Regions from separate parts of the Beggiatoa alba B18LD genome, predicted to be linked through region 1. Evidence: predicted binding sites of a transcription regulator. Region 1 holds the regulator's gene; each other region holds the start of a gene.
What was found. Region 1 encodes PhoB, which activates phosphate uptake and scavenging genes when phosphate is short. Its sites were predicted from a motif close to GNNTGTCATAAAACTGTCANAT; they were not measured.

Region 1 (3,217 bases):
CATGCATATCAATCACCGCACTCGTATTATTCCGCAAGGCAAACCCTAACATCTTACCCAAACGGCTAGGCATCTCTGCAAACTGCTGAAAAGCCTCGCCTTGCCCTAACAACACCGTTTCAACCACTAAACGCCCTTGTGTCAATGTTCCCGTTTTATCCGTAAACAACACCGTTAAACTGCCAGCAGTTTCAATCCCCAACAATTTACGCACTAACACCTTAACTGATAACAATTTTTTCATATTAATCGCTAAAACCATCGCAATCATCATCGGCAACCCCTCAGGCACAGCAACGACAATCACAATGATAGATAAAATTAATGCGGTAAAAATATCATGAAAAATAATGCCTAACGGCTGTTGAAAATAAGCACTAATCCCAGCTTCATGCGTTAAAAAAATCTGATTTAACATAAAAGCCAGAAAAATAAACCCCGCACCAAAATAGGCAACATGCGCGATTTGCTTACCTAATAAACCCAATTTTTCCTGTAACGGCGACAACCTATCGACGGCTGTTCCCAACTCATGCATTGTTTTACCATAAAGCGTTTGCGCCCCAACAGCTAAAACATGCATCACCGCTTCCCCATCGACAATTAAACCTGCTCTAAATACTTGCTTTTCTGCATCGTCCAACGCTGTTGCGCGTTTTTGCAAGGTTTCCGACTCACCTGTTAAAGCTGCCTCATCGACATCGAGATGACCAGCCACTAACACACCATCAGCGGGAATCGTATCGCCAGATTGCAAAAAGACATAATCCCCAACGACTAACTCATCAATTGGTAAGTGCATTAACCGTTTTTGACGAAAGACTTTCACTTGAATTCGGGAAGATTCTTCTAATAACTGCCGAAACCGCCCCTCATTACTATGCTCAGACCATGTCGCAATAAACGTCGCTAAAATCACCGCAATCGCAATTCCAACGCCCTCATACCATTCAGCGTACCCCAAGCCCGCTAAAATCAAGGTAATGCTTAACGCTATCAATAAAATAATAATGATAGGGTCTTGAAAATTAGCGAAGAGTTTTTCCCAGAATGTTTCACTCGCTTGTGTTGCGACGGCATTAGAACCATGTAATTGACGTGACTCAATCACCGCTTGTTCATTCAATCCTTCAACATTAAATTGCATACAGCACCTTTAAAGTTTTCAATGGGAATATTTTAGAAAGCGTTTGTACTTTATGGATAAATTAGCATAAAAAAAGCGCAGACGTATTAATACGAATCTGCGCTTTTTATGAGAGTTAAGTATTATAAGTGTTAAGTATTAAAGGTATGTTCTAAAAAATAGGTATTACAATTACTCCTTCGTCGAAAACCGATAGCCCACACCGCGTACAGTTTGAATTAAATAATCATAGTTATGGTCAGCTAAGGCTTTGCGTAAACGGCGAATATGAACATCAACTGTTCTTTCTTCAATGTAAACATTTCCCCCCCAAACTTGGTCTAATACTTGGCTACGGCTGTAAACCCGTTCAGGGTGACGCATGAAGAAATAAAGTAAGCGAAATTCTGTCGGACCCATTTGAACCTCTTGCCCTGCAATCATCACGCGGTGTTCATTGGGGTCTAGGCGTAATTCATTAACCGCGAGTTGTTCACCTTCAGAATGGGTCGAGGCACGACGAAGAACCGCTTTAATACGGGCAACGAGTTCACGGGGGGAAAAGGGTTTTGTCACATAGTCATCTGCGCCAACTTCTAAGCCACGAATTTTGTCGCTTTCTTCACCGCGTGCGGTCAGCATGATGATAGGGATTTCTTGGGTTTGAGGCTCTTTTTTTAGTTGACGCGCAAATTCTATTCCACTGACTTTATTGGGTAACATCCAGTCTAATAAAATCAGTTTGGGGAGTTGGTTAAAAATTAGGGTCTGTGCTTGACGGACATCAGCAGCCTCTGTAACCGTAAACCCCGCTTTACTCAAGGCAAGGTTTAACATTTCCCGAATCGGGGCTTCATCTTCAACAATTAGTATGGGTTGCTCTGACATTTTGGTGATTACACAGGTAAGTAAATAAAAAAGTGTTCGTTTAGGATTGACATTGAGGACAGTAGTAGGTCGCCCGTTGTCCTAATACCATGCGTTCAATCGGTGTTCCACAGTTTAGGCAGGGTAAGCCTGCACGGTCATAAACGCGCAAGGTTTGGCTAAAATAGCCTGGTTCGCCTTGGGTGTTGACGAAGTCGCGTAGGGTTGTCCCGCCCATCGCAATGGCAGCGGTCAGCACGTCGCGGATGGTGTTTGCGAGTGTTTGATAATGGGTTAAGTCAATGTCACCTGCTGCACGGTTTGGGTGTATGCCTGCTAAAAACAGGGATTCACTCGCATAAATATTGCCTACCCCTACCACTATATGACTATTCATGATGAAGGTTTTAACAGCTTGTTGTTTTTTTTGAGCTTGTTGATGTAAATATTCGCCTGTAAATTCGTTTTCTAAGGGTTCAACGCCTAACACGCTTAATAATGGGTGTTGTTGTGCTGGTTCGTTTGTCCAGAGAACACAGCCAAAACGGCGCGGGTCGTGGTAGCGCAAACATTGTTGATTATCAAATTGAATTAATACGTGGTCATGTTTTTTTAATGCGGTATCAGGGCTGACAATGCGTAAACTGCCTGACATGCCTAAATGAATAATTAAATGTCCTGTTGGGTAGGTAAAGAGTAGGTATTTACCACGCCGTTGAATTTGTTGCAGAGTTTGCCCTTGGAGTTGTTCGGCAAGGTCGGCAGGAACAGCCCAACGCAAGCGCGGTTCACGCACGTCGACGGTGGTAACGCTGTGCCCTTCTAGGTGTTGCGCAATCCCTCGGCGCGTGGTTTCTACTTCTGGTAATTCAGGCATGATTTATATGGTTGTGCGTTGTGATGGGAGTAATGATTTTAACGAAATAGGGAGATTTTCTTGTATTTTATGCCCGATGACGCTGGCGTAGCGTTGGTATTGCACGCCTAAATAAATCACGCCAAGACCAATAAAGGTGAGCACAAAGGGAAATAGAATAGAGTCGGCAAATACTTTGTAAGATAAATGTCCCACATAAATCAATACACCTAACGCGCCAAAAATCACAAATACTTTTCGTTGTAATAATACGGATAGGATTAGCAAGCTAAGATTAACAATCAGGTATATAACACGCTGTTCTTGCGAACTATCCATTAAAATCAGGGTTAAGCTGACCCAAAAGG
Region 2 (3,217 bases), 2.8 Mb from region 1:
TATTATCGGCTAAATAGAGTTTTAACCCTTGTTCAATCACGCGCTCTTTTAATTCAGGATGTTCAATCGGGAAACATTCTTCTACTCGTTTCAGTAGGTTGCGGTCCATCCAATCTGCACTGGCACAATACACTTCTGGCTTGCCATCATTATGGAAGTAAAAACAGCGTGTATGTTCTAAAAAGCGTCCAACGACAGAACGCACGTGGATATTTTCTGAAATCCCTTCTACACCTGGGCGTAAACAACAAATTCCCCGCACGATTAAGTCAATTTTAACCCCCGCCATAGAAGCACGATATAGGGATCTGATAATTTCAGCTTCAGTTAATGCGTTGACTTTTACAATAATATGCGCGGGTTTTCCTTCCTTTGCATTTTCTGCTTCACGGGCAATGCGTTCAATCATGCCACTGTGTAATGTGAATGGGGCTTGTAACATTTTGCGCATTTTTGCATTGCGCCCTAACGATGTAAGCTGCATAAAAATTTTATGCACGTCTTCGCCTATGTCTTCGTCGCACGTAAATAGTCCATAGTCGGTGTAAATACGGGCGGTTTTCGCATGATAGTTACCTGTGCCTAAATGGACATAACGACGGAGTTTTTTACCTTCACGGCGAATAATCATCATGATTTTAGCGTGTGTCTTAAAGCCCACTACGCCATAAACCACATGTGCCCCCGCTTCTTGTAATCGATTTGCTAGACGAATATTAGCCTCTTCGTCAAAACGGGCGCGTAATTCCACAACAACGGTGATTTCTTTCCCTGCTTTTGCTGCTTCAACCAGTGCATCAACCAGCACAGAGTCAGGCCCTGTTCGATATAAAGTTTGTTTAATGGCTAAAACTTGCGGGTCGGCGGCGGCTTGACGCACAAAGTCAATCACTGGGGTAAATGATTGAAATGGATGATGGAGTAGGACATCCCCTTCTCGAATCGTCGCAAATAAATTGCGTCCTAAATTTTTAGGTAATCCTGATGTAAAGCTTGGATATTTTAACTCAGGACGGTCTAACATATCAGGGATAGCAATCAAACGCCCTAAATTAACAGGACCATTCACTTGGAAAAGTTCCCGTTGTTCTAATTGGAATTTTTTCAGCAAGTAATTCACAATTTTTTCAGGACAATTATCTGCAACCTCTAAACGCACGCTGTCGCCATAACGTCTGCCAGGTAATTCACCTTCTAATGCACGCAATAAATCGTCGACTTCTTCTTCATCAACAAATAAATCGCTATTGCGGGTTAGGCGGAATTGATAGCATCCCAATACTTCCATACCAGGGAATAAATCCGCAACATGGGCATGAATAATCGAAGAGAGAAAGACAAATTCTTGCGGGCGTTGGCTTGCTTCTGCGGGGAGTGAAATTAAACGGGGCAAGGCGCGGGGAGCTTGAACAACTGCCATGTCAATATTGCGCCCAAAAGCATCTTTGCCTTTTAAAGAAACAATAAAGTTAAGACTTTTATTCAGAATACGCGGGAAAGGGTGAGCAGGGTCTAAACCAATAGGACTTAGAATGGGTAAGAGTTCATTATTAAAATAATCCCTAATCCATTGATTTTGTGTTTCATTCCATTGGTCACGTTTTAGAAAATAAATATTTTCTTTTTCTAAACTGGGAATAATTTCATTATTCAATAATCGATATTGTTCATCGACAAAATCATGCGCTGCGATACTAATACGATTTAAAATTTCTTGGGGGGATAAATTATCAGCCCCTGTTTGTACAGAGCCAAACTGAACCTGTTCTTTTAATCCTGCTACCCGTACTTCGTAAAACTCATCTAAATTAGAGCTAGCAATACATAAAAAACGTAACCGCTCTAATAATGGCTTGCTCGTATCTTTTGCCTGAGCAAGTACGCGACGATGAAAAGCAAGCAAGCTCAATTCACGATTAATATATAAATCAGGGCGATTTAAATCGATTTCTTCCATAGTATTCGTATTAATGCTTGGGGTAGTCAATTGTTCAGTTGTTTTAGAGGCTTTTCTGCGTGCATACACACGCGCCCGAGGGTCTTCTGTTCTAGGATTGTCCATCACAACGGTCACTTTAGTAGCGTTATTCGAGAATCAGCGTATCAAGTTTTATTTTCGATAAGATGACAGATACAGGCACTTTAACTAATTTCTACTATTCAACTTGCCTTAGAGAATGATATAGAATCATCTATTTAAAACACTTAATCATACGCATTACAAACTATTTTGGTATATAAATAAACACAAGTTATCTATGAAAACTCTATCTACTTATTGCTTATACTATGAAATATAAAGCAATATATATCAATTACAGAACTGTCATGAAAATTTCCTTTAATTCCCCTGAATACACACACATAATGAGTCAGTTTTTTATTGCCCTCACTAAATTGCATCAGAATAAATTAAAAAATGTTGGAATTTGAATGGCTTTGGGCATTTCTAGCCCTCCCGCTCCCGCTACTGATTCACTACGGGTTAAAACCTGCAAAGCCAGCCCGTACCGTAGCGATTCGTGTACCCTTTTTAGAAGACTTTAGCACATTACAAACAGCGACTCCGACAACGCCGAAAAAATATCAATTACAACGCTTGTTCATGGTGCTTGCTTGGTTAGCATTAGTCATTGCCTGCGCCCGCCCACAATGGTTAGGCGAGCCTGTCGAGTTACCCATTAGTGGTCGTGATTTAATGCTCGCGGTGGATTTATCAGGCAGTATGGAAATTGGCGATTTTCAACTCAATCAACAAATGGTTGACCGTTTAACCGCAACAAAAGCTGTTGCTGGAGATTTTATTCAACGGCGAGTTGGTGACCGTGTTGGCTTGATTCTCTTTGGTGACCAAGCCTATTTACAAACGCCATTAACCTTTGACCGTACAACTGTACGTACTTTACTGTTAGAGTCCGCTATTGGTTTAGCGGGGCAAAAAACCGCCATTGGGGATGCAATCGGTCTTGCTGTAAAACGCTTACGCAATCAACCCGTCAACAGTCGAATTTTGATTTTATTAACCGATGGTGCAAATACCGCTGGGGAAGTAGAGCCACTCAAAGCGGCTGATTTAGCCGCACAGGCAGGATTAAAAATTTATACGATAGGTGTTGGCGCAGATGAAATGCTTGTTCGGGATTTATTTGGCACGCGACGCATTAACCCATCTAGCGATTTAGACGAGAAAACGTTAACGGCTATCGCTGAAAAAACA
Region 3 (3,217 bases), 570 kb from region 1:
ATATCATCTAACATATTAGTTTTTTATTTGAGGGTTTTTAATCCCATTAATCCTGAAAATCCTGATTCAGACAATCAGGTTTTATGCGTTTAAAACCTGAGAGGTATGAGATGTAATAGGTGTGTATAACTTTTTGCTATCAAAAAGAATAAATAACTTGCTGTTTGGGGGTAACTTCATTAAAATATATTGCCATTTTGTTTACCCCTTAGAATTACACACCCAGCATAAAATATTGAGGTTTTTAGTTATTATGAAGCCTGAAATTCATCCCGCCTACGCTGAAATCAATGTGACGTGTAGCTGTGGTAACACCTTTAAAACCCGCTCTACTACTAAAAAAGACTTACACATCGATGTGTGCTCTGCCTGCCATCCTTTTTATACAGGTAAGCAAAAGATTTTAGATACGGGCGGTCGCGTTGATAAATTCCGTCGTAAATATGGTAGCAAAGCCGCATAATTTTGTACTTTGTCGCTTATTATGGTGTTGTCCTGTTTTCCTTGAAACACGCCTACCATCCTTTTTCCCGGCAATCGTTCTCCCTGAAAGAATCAGACTGAATTTGTTCCAGTTAGCCGGGAAAAATTTCCGCTAGTCTCCTTATTCCTGCCTTTGTCTGACATGCAATCGCCTTCTCATATTCGTAGTTTTGTCCGTCGTAATGGACGCATGACCCCTTCTCAACAACTGGCTTATACTGACCTGTGGTCGCACTACGGTATTGAACCTGATGGCGTGCTTGATTTAAATGCTATTTTTGCACGAACGCAACCGAAACATTTAGAAATCGGTTTTGGTATGGGAGATGCTTTGATTGCTATGGCACAACAACATCCTGACGTTGACTACATCGGCATTGATGTTCACTTACCGGGTTTTGGTAAAGTCTTAAAGCAAATTGAAGCCGAACAATTAAGTAATATTCGCTTAATCAATGGTGATGCCGTCTTGTTGTTGCAACATCATCTTGCTATCGCTAGCTTAGATGCGGTCTATCTCTTCTTTCCTGACCCTTGGCATAAAAAACGCCACAATAAACGCCGTTTAGTTCAACCCGATTTTGTCGAATTACTCGCAAGTCGTTTAAAAGTTGGAGGACTCTTTCATTTAGCAACAGATTGGCAAGATTATGCTGAACAAATGTTGCAAGTTGTCGAAGCCTGCCCACACTTTCAAAATCTAACCGCTCCAAACAGTTACGCCCCCCGTCCTGCTGACCGTCCCTTAACAAAATTTGAATTGCGCGGGCAACGCCACGGGCATGGCGTTTGGGATTTGCGTTATCAAAAAATTGAACCAACTCAAGACTAATTAATTGTATTAAATTAATATAATTCCAGCTTGTCATCTAATTGTCATTAAACTGTCAAGGTTATTTCATACGCCTATGCTAGCTTAACCCGTCCTTAAGAACCCGTTATAGCATGAGCCAGAATTATGAAAGACAGACAATTTTATGATTTACCAGAAGAAATTGGCAATCCACACCCAAATAATCCACACTTTAACGATATTTTAGAAATTCGCTTATCTCGTCGCCAAGTGTTACAAGGAAGCTTAGGTTTAGCCATTACCTCCATGTTTGGTGTTAGCCTTGCTGGTTGTAATAGTGATGATGACGAAGAAGATTTACCCAGTCTCGGTTTTAAATCCGTTCCTGTCAGTGCAGAAGATAAACATGTTGTCCCTGAAGGCTATAGCGCGAAAGTGTTATATCGCTGGGGAGACCCTGTTTCTGATGGTCCTGCATTCCGCTTTGATGCCTCCAATACCGCAGCGGAACAAATGGTACAAGCTGGCGCGCATCATGATGGGATGCACTACTTCCCCATCGACCAATTAACAGGTGGTAACTCCTCTAGTCATGGCTTATTAGTCATGAACCATGAATATATAGACGATGCCTTGTTAAATACAACGGGTGGATACCGCGACGATAAAGCGGGCTATACCATTGAAAAAGCCAATAAAGAAATGGCTGCACATGGGGTTAGCGTCATTGAAGTGCGTAAAAGTGGCAGTGATTGGGTTGTTGTTCGTCCCTCTAACTATGCACGTCGGATTAGTACTCATACCCCGATGACCTTGAGTGGCCCTGCGGCTGGTTCACGCTTAATGCAAACCAGCGCAGATGCAACAGGGCGTGAAGTAATTGGCACAATTAATAATTGTGCTAACGGCATGACTCCTTGGGGCACTTATTTAACCTGTGAAGAAAACTATCAAAACTACTTTATTGTGCCCAATGCCAGCGAATTAACGACTGAAATGCAAGCCATTATTAGTCGTGACCGCGTCAGCAGTAGCGGAACAAATTATTCATGGGAAGTCCACTATGACCGTTTTAATGTTAATAAAGAACCCCATGAAGTCAACCGTTTTGGCTGGGTTGTCGAAATTGACCCCTTTAACCCAACTTCTAAACCTATCAAACGTACAGCCTTAGGACGTTTTAGCCACGAAAACGCCGCATACGTTCTAACCAATGATAACCGTGTGGTCGTTTACTTAGGTGACGATAAAACCAATGAATTTATTTATAAATTTGTTAGTAATCGTGCTTATGATAAAAACAACCGTACAGCCAATATGGCAGTGGGAACGGGCATTTTAGACGATGGCATTTTATACGTTGCACAGTATAAAGCAGATGGTACAGGCGTTTGGCTACCGTTGATTCATGGACAAAATGGTTTAACCGCCGAAAATGGTTTTGCCGATCAAGCCGAAGTACTGATTAAAACCCGCATTGCGGCAACCTTAGTGGGTGCAACCCCCATGGATAGACCTGAATGGGTCGCAATCAATCCTAAAAATAAACAGGTTTATATCACGCTAACCAATAACTCTGGTCGTGGCACAACCAACAACCCCGCAACAGATGCAGCAAACCCCCGTGCAAAAAACATCATGGGGCATATTCTGCGCTGGACAGAAACCAATAATGATCCTGCTGCTTTAACAATGAAGTGGGATATCTATGTTTTAGCAGGTAATCCTTCTAGTAGCGTTGCTGAAAATAAAGGCAATATCAAAGGTGATATTTTTGCCTGTCCTGATGGCTTATGGTTTGATGACACTGGACGTTTATGGATTCAAACGGACATGAGCGACAGCGTTATGCTAGATGGAGAAATGGCAGCCTTTGGCAATAACCAAATGTTAGCCTCTGACCCAACTACAGGCGAAATTCGTCGCTTCTTTACAGGTCCT
Region 4 (3,217 bases), 200 kb from region 1:
ACAGGTGTCGTACTATTTGCAGATAAGTACCAAAGGGTTAAATCAAAAGTCGCAACTTTACTGCCTAAATCGACACTAGCCCCACTATAAACCACTTCGCTGATGCTTAAACCACCAACCAACGTAATGCTTTCATTGGGATTAAATTGATACGCGCTCAACCCTGAGAATAAACCAATAGGGTCATCCATATTATTCAAATTTTTACCACTGCCAATACTTTGCTTGGTTGAATGAGAATAGCTCACCACAAAAGGCGTACTGATATCGTCTTCAAACTTCGTTTCTGCATCGCTACCAGTGCCCTGCATGTCTTGATATCCAGAGACATAACGGTCAGGAGAGCGATATTTTAATGTCACTTCTCGCTGTCCATTTTCTACCCGTTCCCGAAAAATAAAATCATTGGCCCGTAAACGGCAAGTGCTTGGTGTATCGTAAAATTTAACAGTCCGTACTTTATCCAGCGTAAAACTGCCACTACGACTGCGATTAATGCTGGATTGAATCACGGCTTGTAAATCCGTCCAGTACGAAGCAATCGCAATTTCAGGATTTGCCCCATTAAATAAACTGGGATTTAACAATATTTTATATTCACGTGCGCTGGTATCAGGTAATGCAGAAACCAGCGCAGAACTGGCTAATAAGCCCATGAGAAAAAGACTTTTAAACAACAATTGTATATTCATCATGCCTCAAAAAATGCGTGATAATTCAAAATAATATCTATGTTTTTTGAAATAAAGAACATAGATACCTGACTGTAATTTGCAATAAATACATGACGCATTACATCGTGCGTTATAGTAAGCGGTCGCAATGACAAGGCAGTGTCATGAAAAAAAAAGACCTGCTAGGTTTTCAAAACCTAGCAGGTCTCTGTTTTGTTTTATAAAACTCGCCGAACTCAGGTTAAATCTAGCAAGTCTCTATGGAACTAATCAGGCATTATCAATCGAGATAACGCACTTATGTCTTTAAAACACCTAATAACTGTTCTAATTTAGATAAACCGCGCAATGTGCCAACTTTACTGACATTAATCAGTTTTGTTCCAACTACTTGGCTATTATCTAACGTGGCGATACAGCATACATTGCCTGTTTCGCTGGTATCGACCTTGACTTGAATAGTCGCCTCGTTATCATCAATCACGTGTAAACTAATATCGCAATCTTGAAAACGCCCACGGCTACCGCTCTGTACCATGCCGTAATCCCAGCAAAAAATCCAAACATATGCCATATCATTTAGCGCGTTAATCCATAAGGTTTCCTCATTATTACCGCTTCTGTCTCCGCGCCCTTGGTCACCGCTGAGTTTGATAAAGGGAAAATGCTCAAGACTTCCCAAATCAGCATAATGCACCAAACCTTGCTTGCCTGTTTTAGTTTGATAGGCAGCGGCTAAATCGAGGTCGGCGGCACTTGTCCAACGCATTTTAATCATTAACGACTTAACGGGAATAAACGCTTCTGTGCCTTGACTGGCTAAAGATGATAAATACTGCATATTTATTCTGACTCGTGATTCATAAAAAAAATTAAATTTTGTGGCTATTGTAACGAAGAACAATACTACCTGCTGTTAGGTCATTACCAATATTTACCTTAACGATGAAATATGATTGAAAAAGAAATCGCTTATTGTGTCGCTTCTATATGCGAGTTATTTTGTCATTAATATGTCACACATTGCTTAGATAATAGTAATTGCTTCAAAACTTACCATAGGAGTTGTATTTGATGAAAAAGCTACTGACGGCTGCGTTATTCAGCGTTAGCTTTATGATGACCACCCCTGTTTCTGCAATCGATGATTTGCAAGATTACAAAGGGGGAGCCAGTGGGGTTTCTGGTAATCTGTCCAGCATTGGTTCTGATACCATGAATAACCTCATGACGCTGTGGGCAGAAGAGTACAAAAAGTTTTATCCTAACGTAAACATTCAAGTACAAGGGGCAGGTTCATCTACCGCGCCACCCGCTTTAACTGAAGGAACAGCCCATACTGGTCCTATGAGTCGCCCTATGAAACCCGGCGAGATTGAAGCGTTTGAGAAAAAATTCGGCTATCCTCCGACTGAAATTCGCGTTGCGATTGATGCATTAGCTGTGTATGTCCATAAAGACAACCCGCTTGATGGTTTAACTATCCAACAAGTTGATGCGATTTTCTCCTCTACAAGAAAATGTGGCGGTGCTGAAGACATCACTAAATGGGGTCAAGTAGGTTTAAAAGGCTCTTTAGCTGAACAAAGCATTCAATTATTCGGTCGTAACTCTGTTTCTGGTACTTACGGCTATTTTAAAGAACACGCTTTATGCAAAGGCGACTTTAAAAACAACGTCAACGAACAACCCGGTTCTGCGTCTGTCGTGCAATCAATCAGTGCTTCTTTAAACGGCATTGGCTATTCAGGCATTGGCTACTTAACCTCTGGGGTTAAAATTTTAGCCATCTCTCCCAAAACGGGAGCTTCTACCGTGCCTGCTTTAGTTGGTGATGGTGCTGACAAATATAAAAACGTCATTAGTGGTGAATACCCCTTATCCCGTTTCTTATACGTCTATGTCAACAAAGACCCAAGCAAACCACTTTCTCCTTTAGTTAAAGAATTTTTAACCATGATTCTGAGCAAACAAGGTCAAGAAGTGGTGAAAAAAGACGGTTATGTACCGTTGCCTCACGCACTGATTGAGAAAGAGTTAGCAAAATTAAAATAATCCTTTTTAATCTTGCTTAACCTTAAAAACCCTGCTAAAAAGCGGGGTTTTTTTATGCCTGCTTCCTGCTACCCTTTTCATCACTTTCCCCACTAAACCCAAGAAACCCGTAAAACAATTCTGTTAAAATAGTTTATTTACACGCTAAACCAAGAGGCGACCATGTTTTATACGGGTGATTCCGCGCTTTCTCCTTTCCGTTGCGAAAAATTACTGCATACCGCAAGAGCTTTTCTCCCCACATTGCAATCTATACAAGCCAATTATCTCTATTTGCTCGATTGCGCTCGTCCATTAACTGATGAGGAAAGCCACCATTTACAACAGTTATTACATGGGAAAAACACCCCGCCCATTTTACCCCATGGACAACAACTGATTGTTATTCCTCGTATTGGCACTATTTCGCCTTGGTCTAGTAAAGCCACAGAAATCATGACGATTTGTGGCTTAAACAGCATTAAACGCATTGAGCATGGTACGATTTG

Region 2: the regulator PhoB is predicted to act here: its motif matches at 2,322-2,343, upstream of ppk1 (polyphosphate kinase 1).
Region 3: the regulator PhoB is predicted to act here: its motif matches at 1,344-1,365, upstream of BEGALDRAFT_RS09120 (PhoX family protein).
Region 4: the regulator PhoB is predicted to act here: its motif matches at 1,675-1,696, upstream of BEGALDRAFT_RS10740 (PstS family phosphate ABC transporter substrate-binding protein).

The regions. Positions count from the first base shown of each region.
Region 1 covers NZ_JH600070.1:2,809,822-2,813,038, forward strand. Annotated here, with positions in the region: gene BEGALDRAFT_RS11425 (calcium-translocating P-type ATPase, PMCA-type) at 1-1,147, opposite strand, end outside; gene phoB (phosphate regulon transcriptional regulator PhoB) at 1,319-2,014, opposite strand; gene mutM (bifunctional DNA-formamidopyrimidine glycosylase/DNA-(apurinic or apyrimidinic site) lyase) at 2,055-2,870, opposite strand; gene BEGALDRAFT_RS11440 (DUF2157 domain-containing protein) at 2,874-3,217, opposite strand, start outside.
Region 2 covers NZ_JH600070.1:26,760-29,976, reverse strand. Annotated here, with positions in the region: gene ppk1 (polyphosphate kinase 1) at 1-2,062, opposite strand, end outside; gene BEGALDRAFT_RS00190 (vWA domain-containing protein) at 2,420-3,217, shown strand, end outside.
Region 3 covers NZ_JH600070.1:2,239,585-2,242,801, reverse strand. Annotated here, with positions in the region: gene rpmE (50S ribosomal protein L31) at 254-463, shown strand; gene trmB (tRNA (guanosine(46)-N7)-methyltransferase TrmB) at 626-1,315, shown strand; gene BEGALDRAFT_RS09120 (PhoX family protein) at 1,442-3,217, shown strand, end outside.
Region 4 covers NZ_JH600070.1:2,612,329-2,615,545, forward strand. Annotated here, with positions in the region: gene BEGALDRAFT_RS10730 (hypothetical protein) at 1-695, opposite strand, end outside; gene BEGALDRAFT_RS10735 (hypothetical protein) at 973-1,515, opposite strand; gene BEGALDRAFT_RS10740 (PstS family phosphate ABC transporter substrate-binding protein) at 1,749-2,729, shown strand; gene purL (phosphoribosylformylglycinamidine synthase) at 2,892-3,217, shown strand, end outside.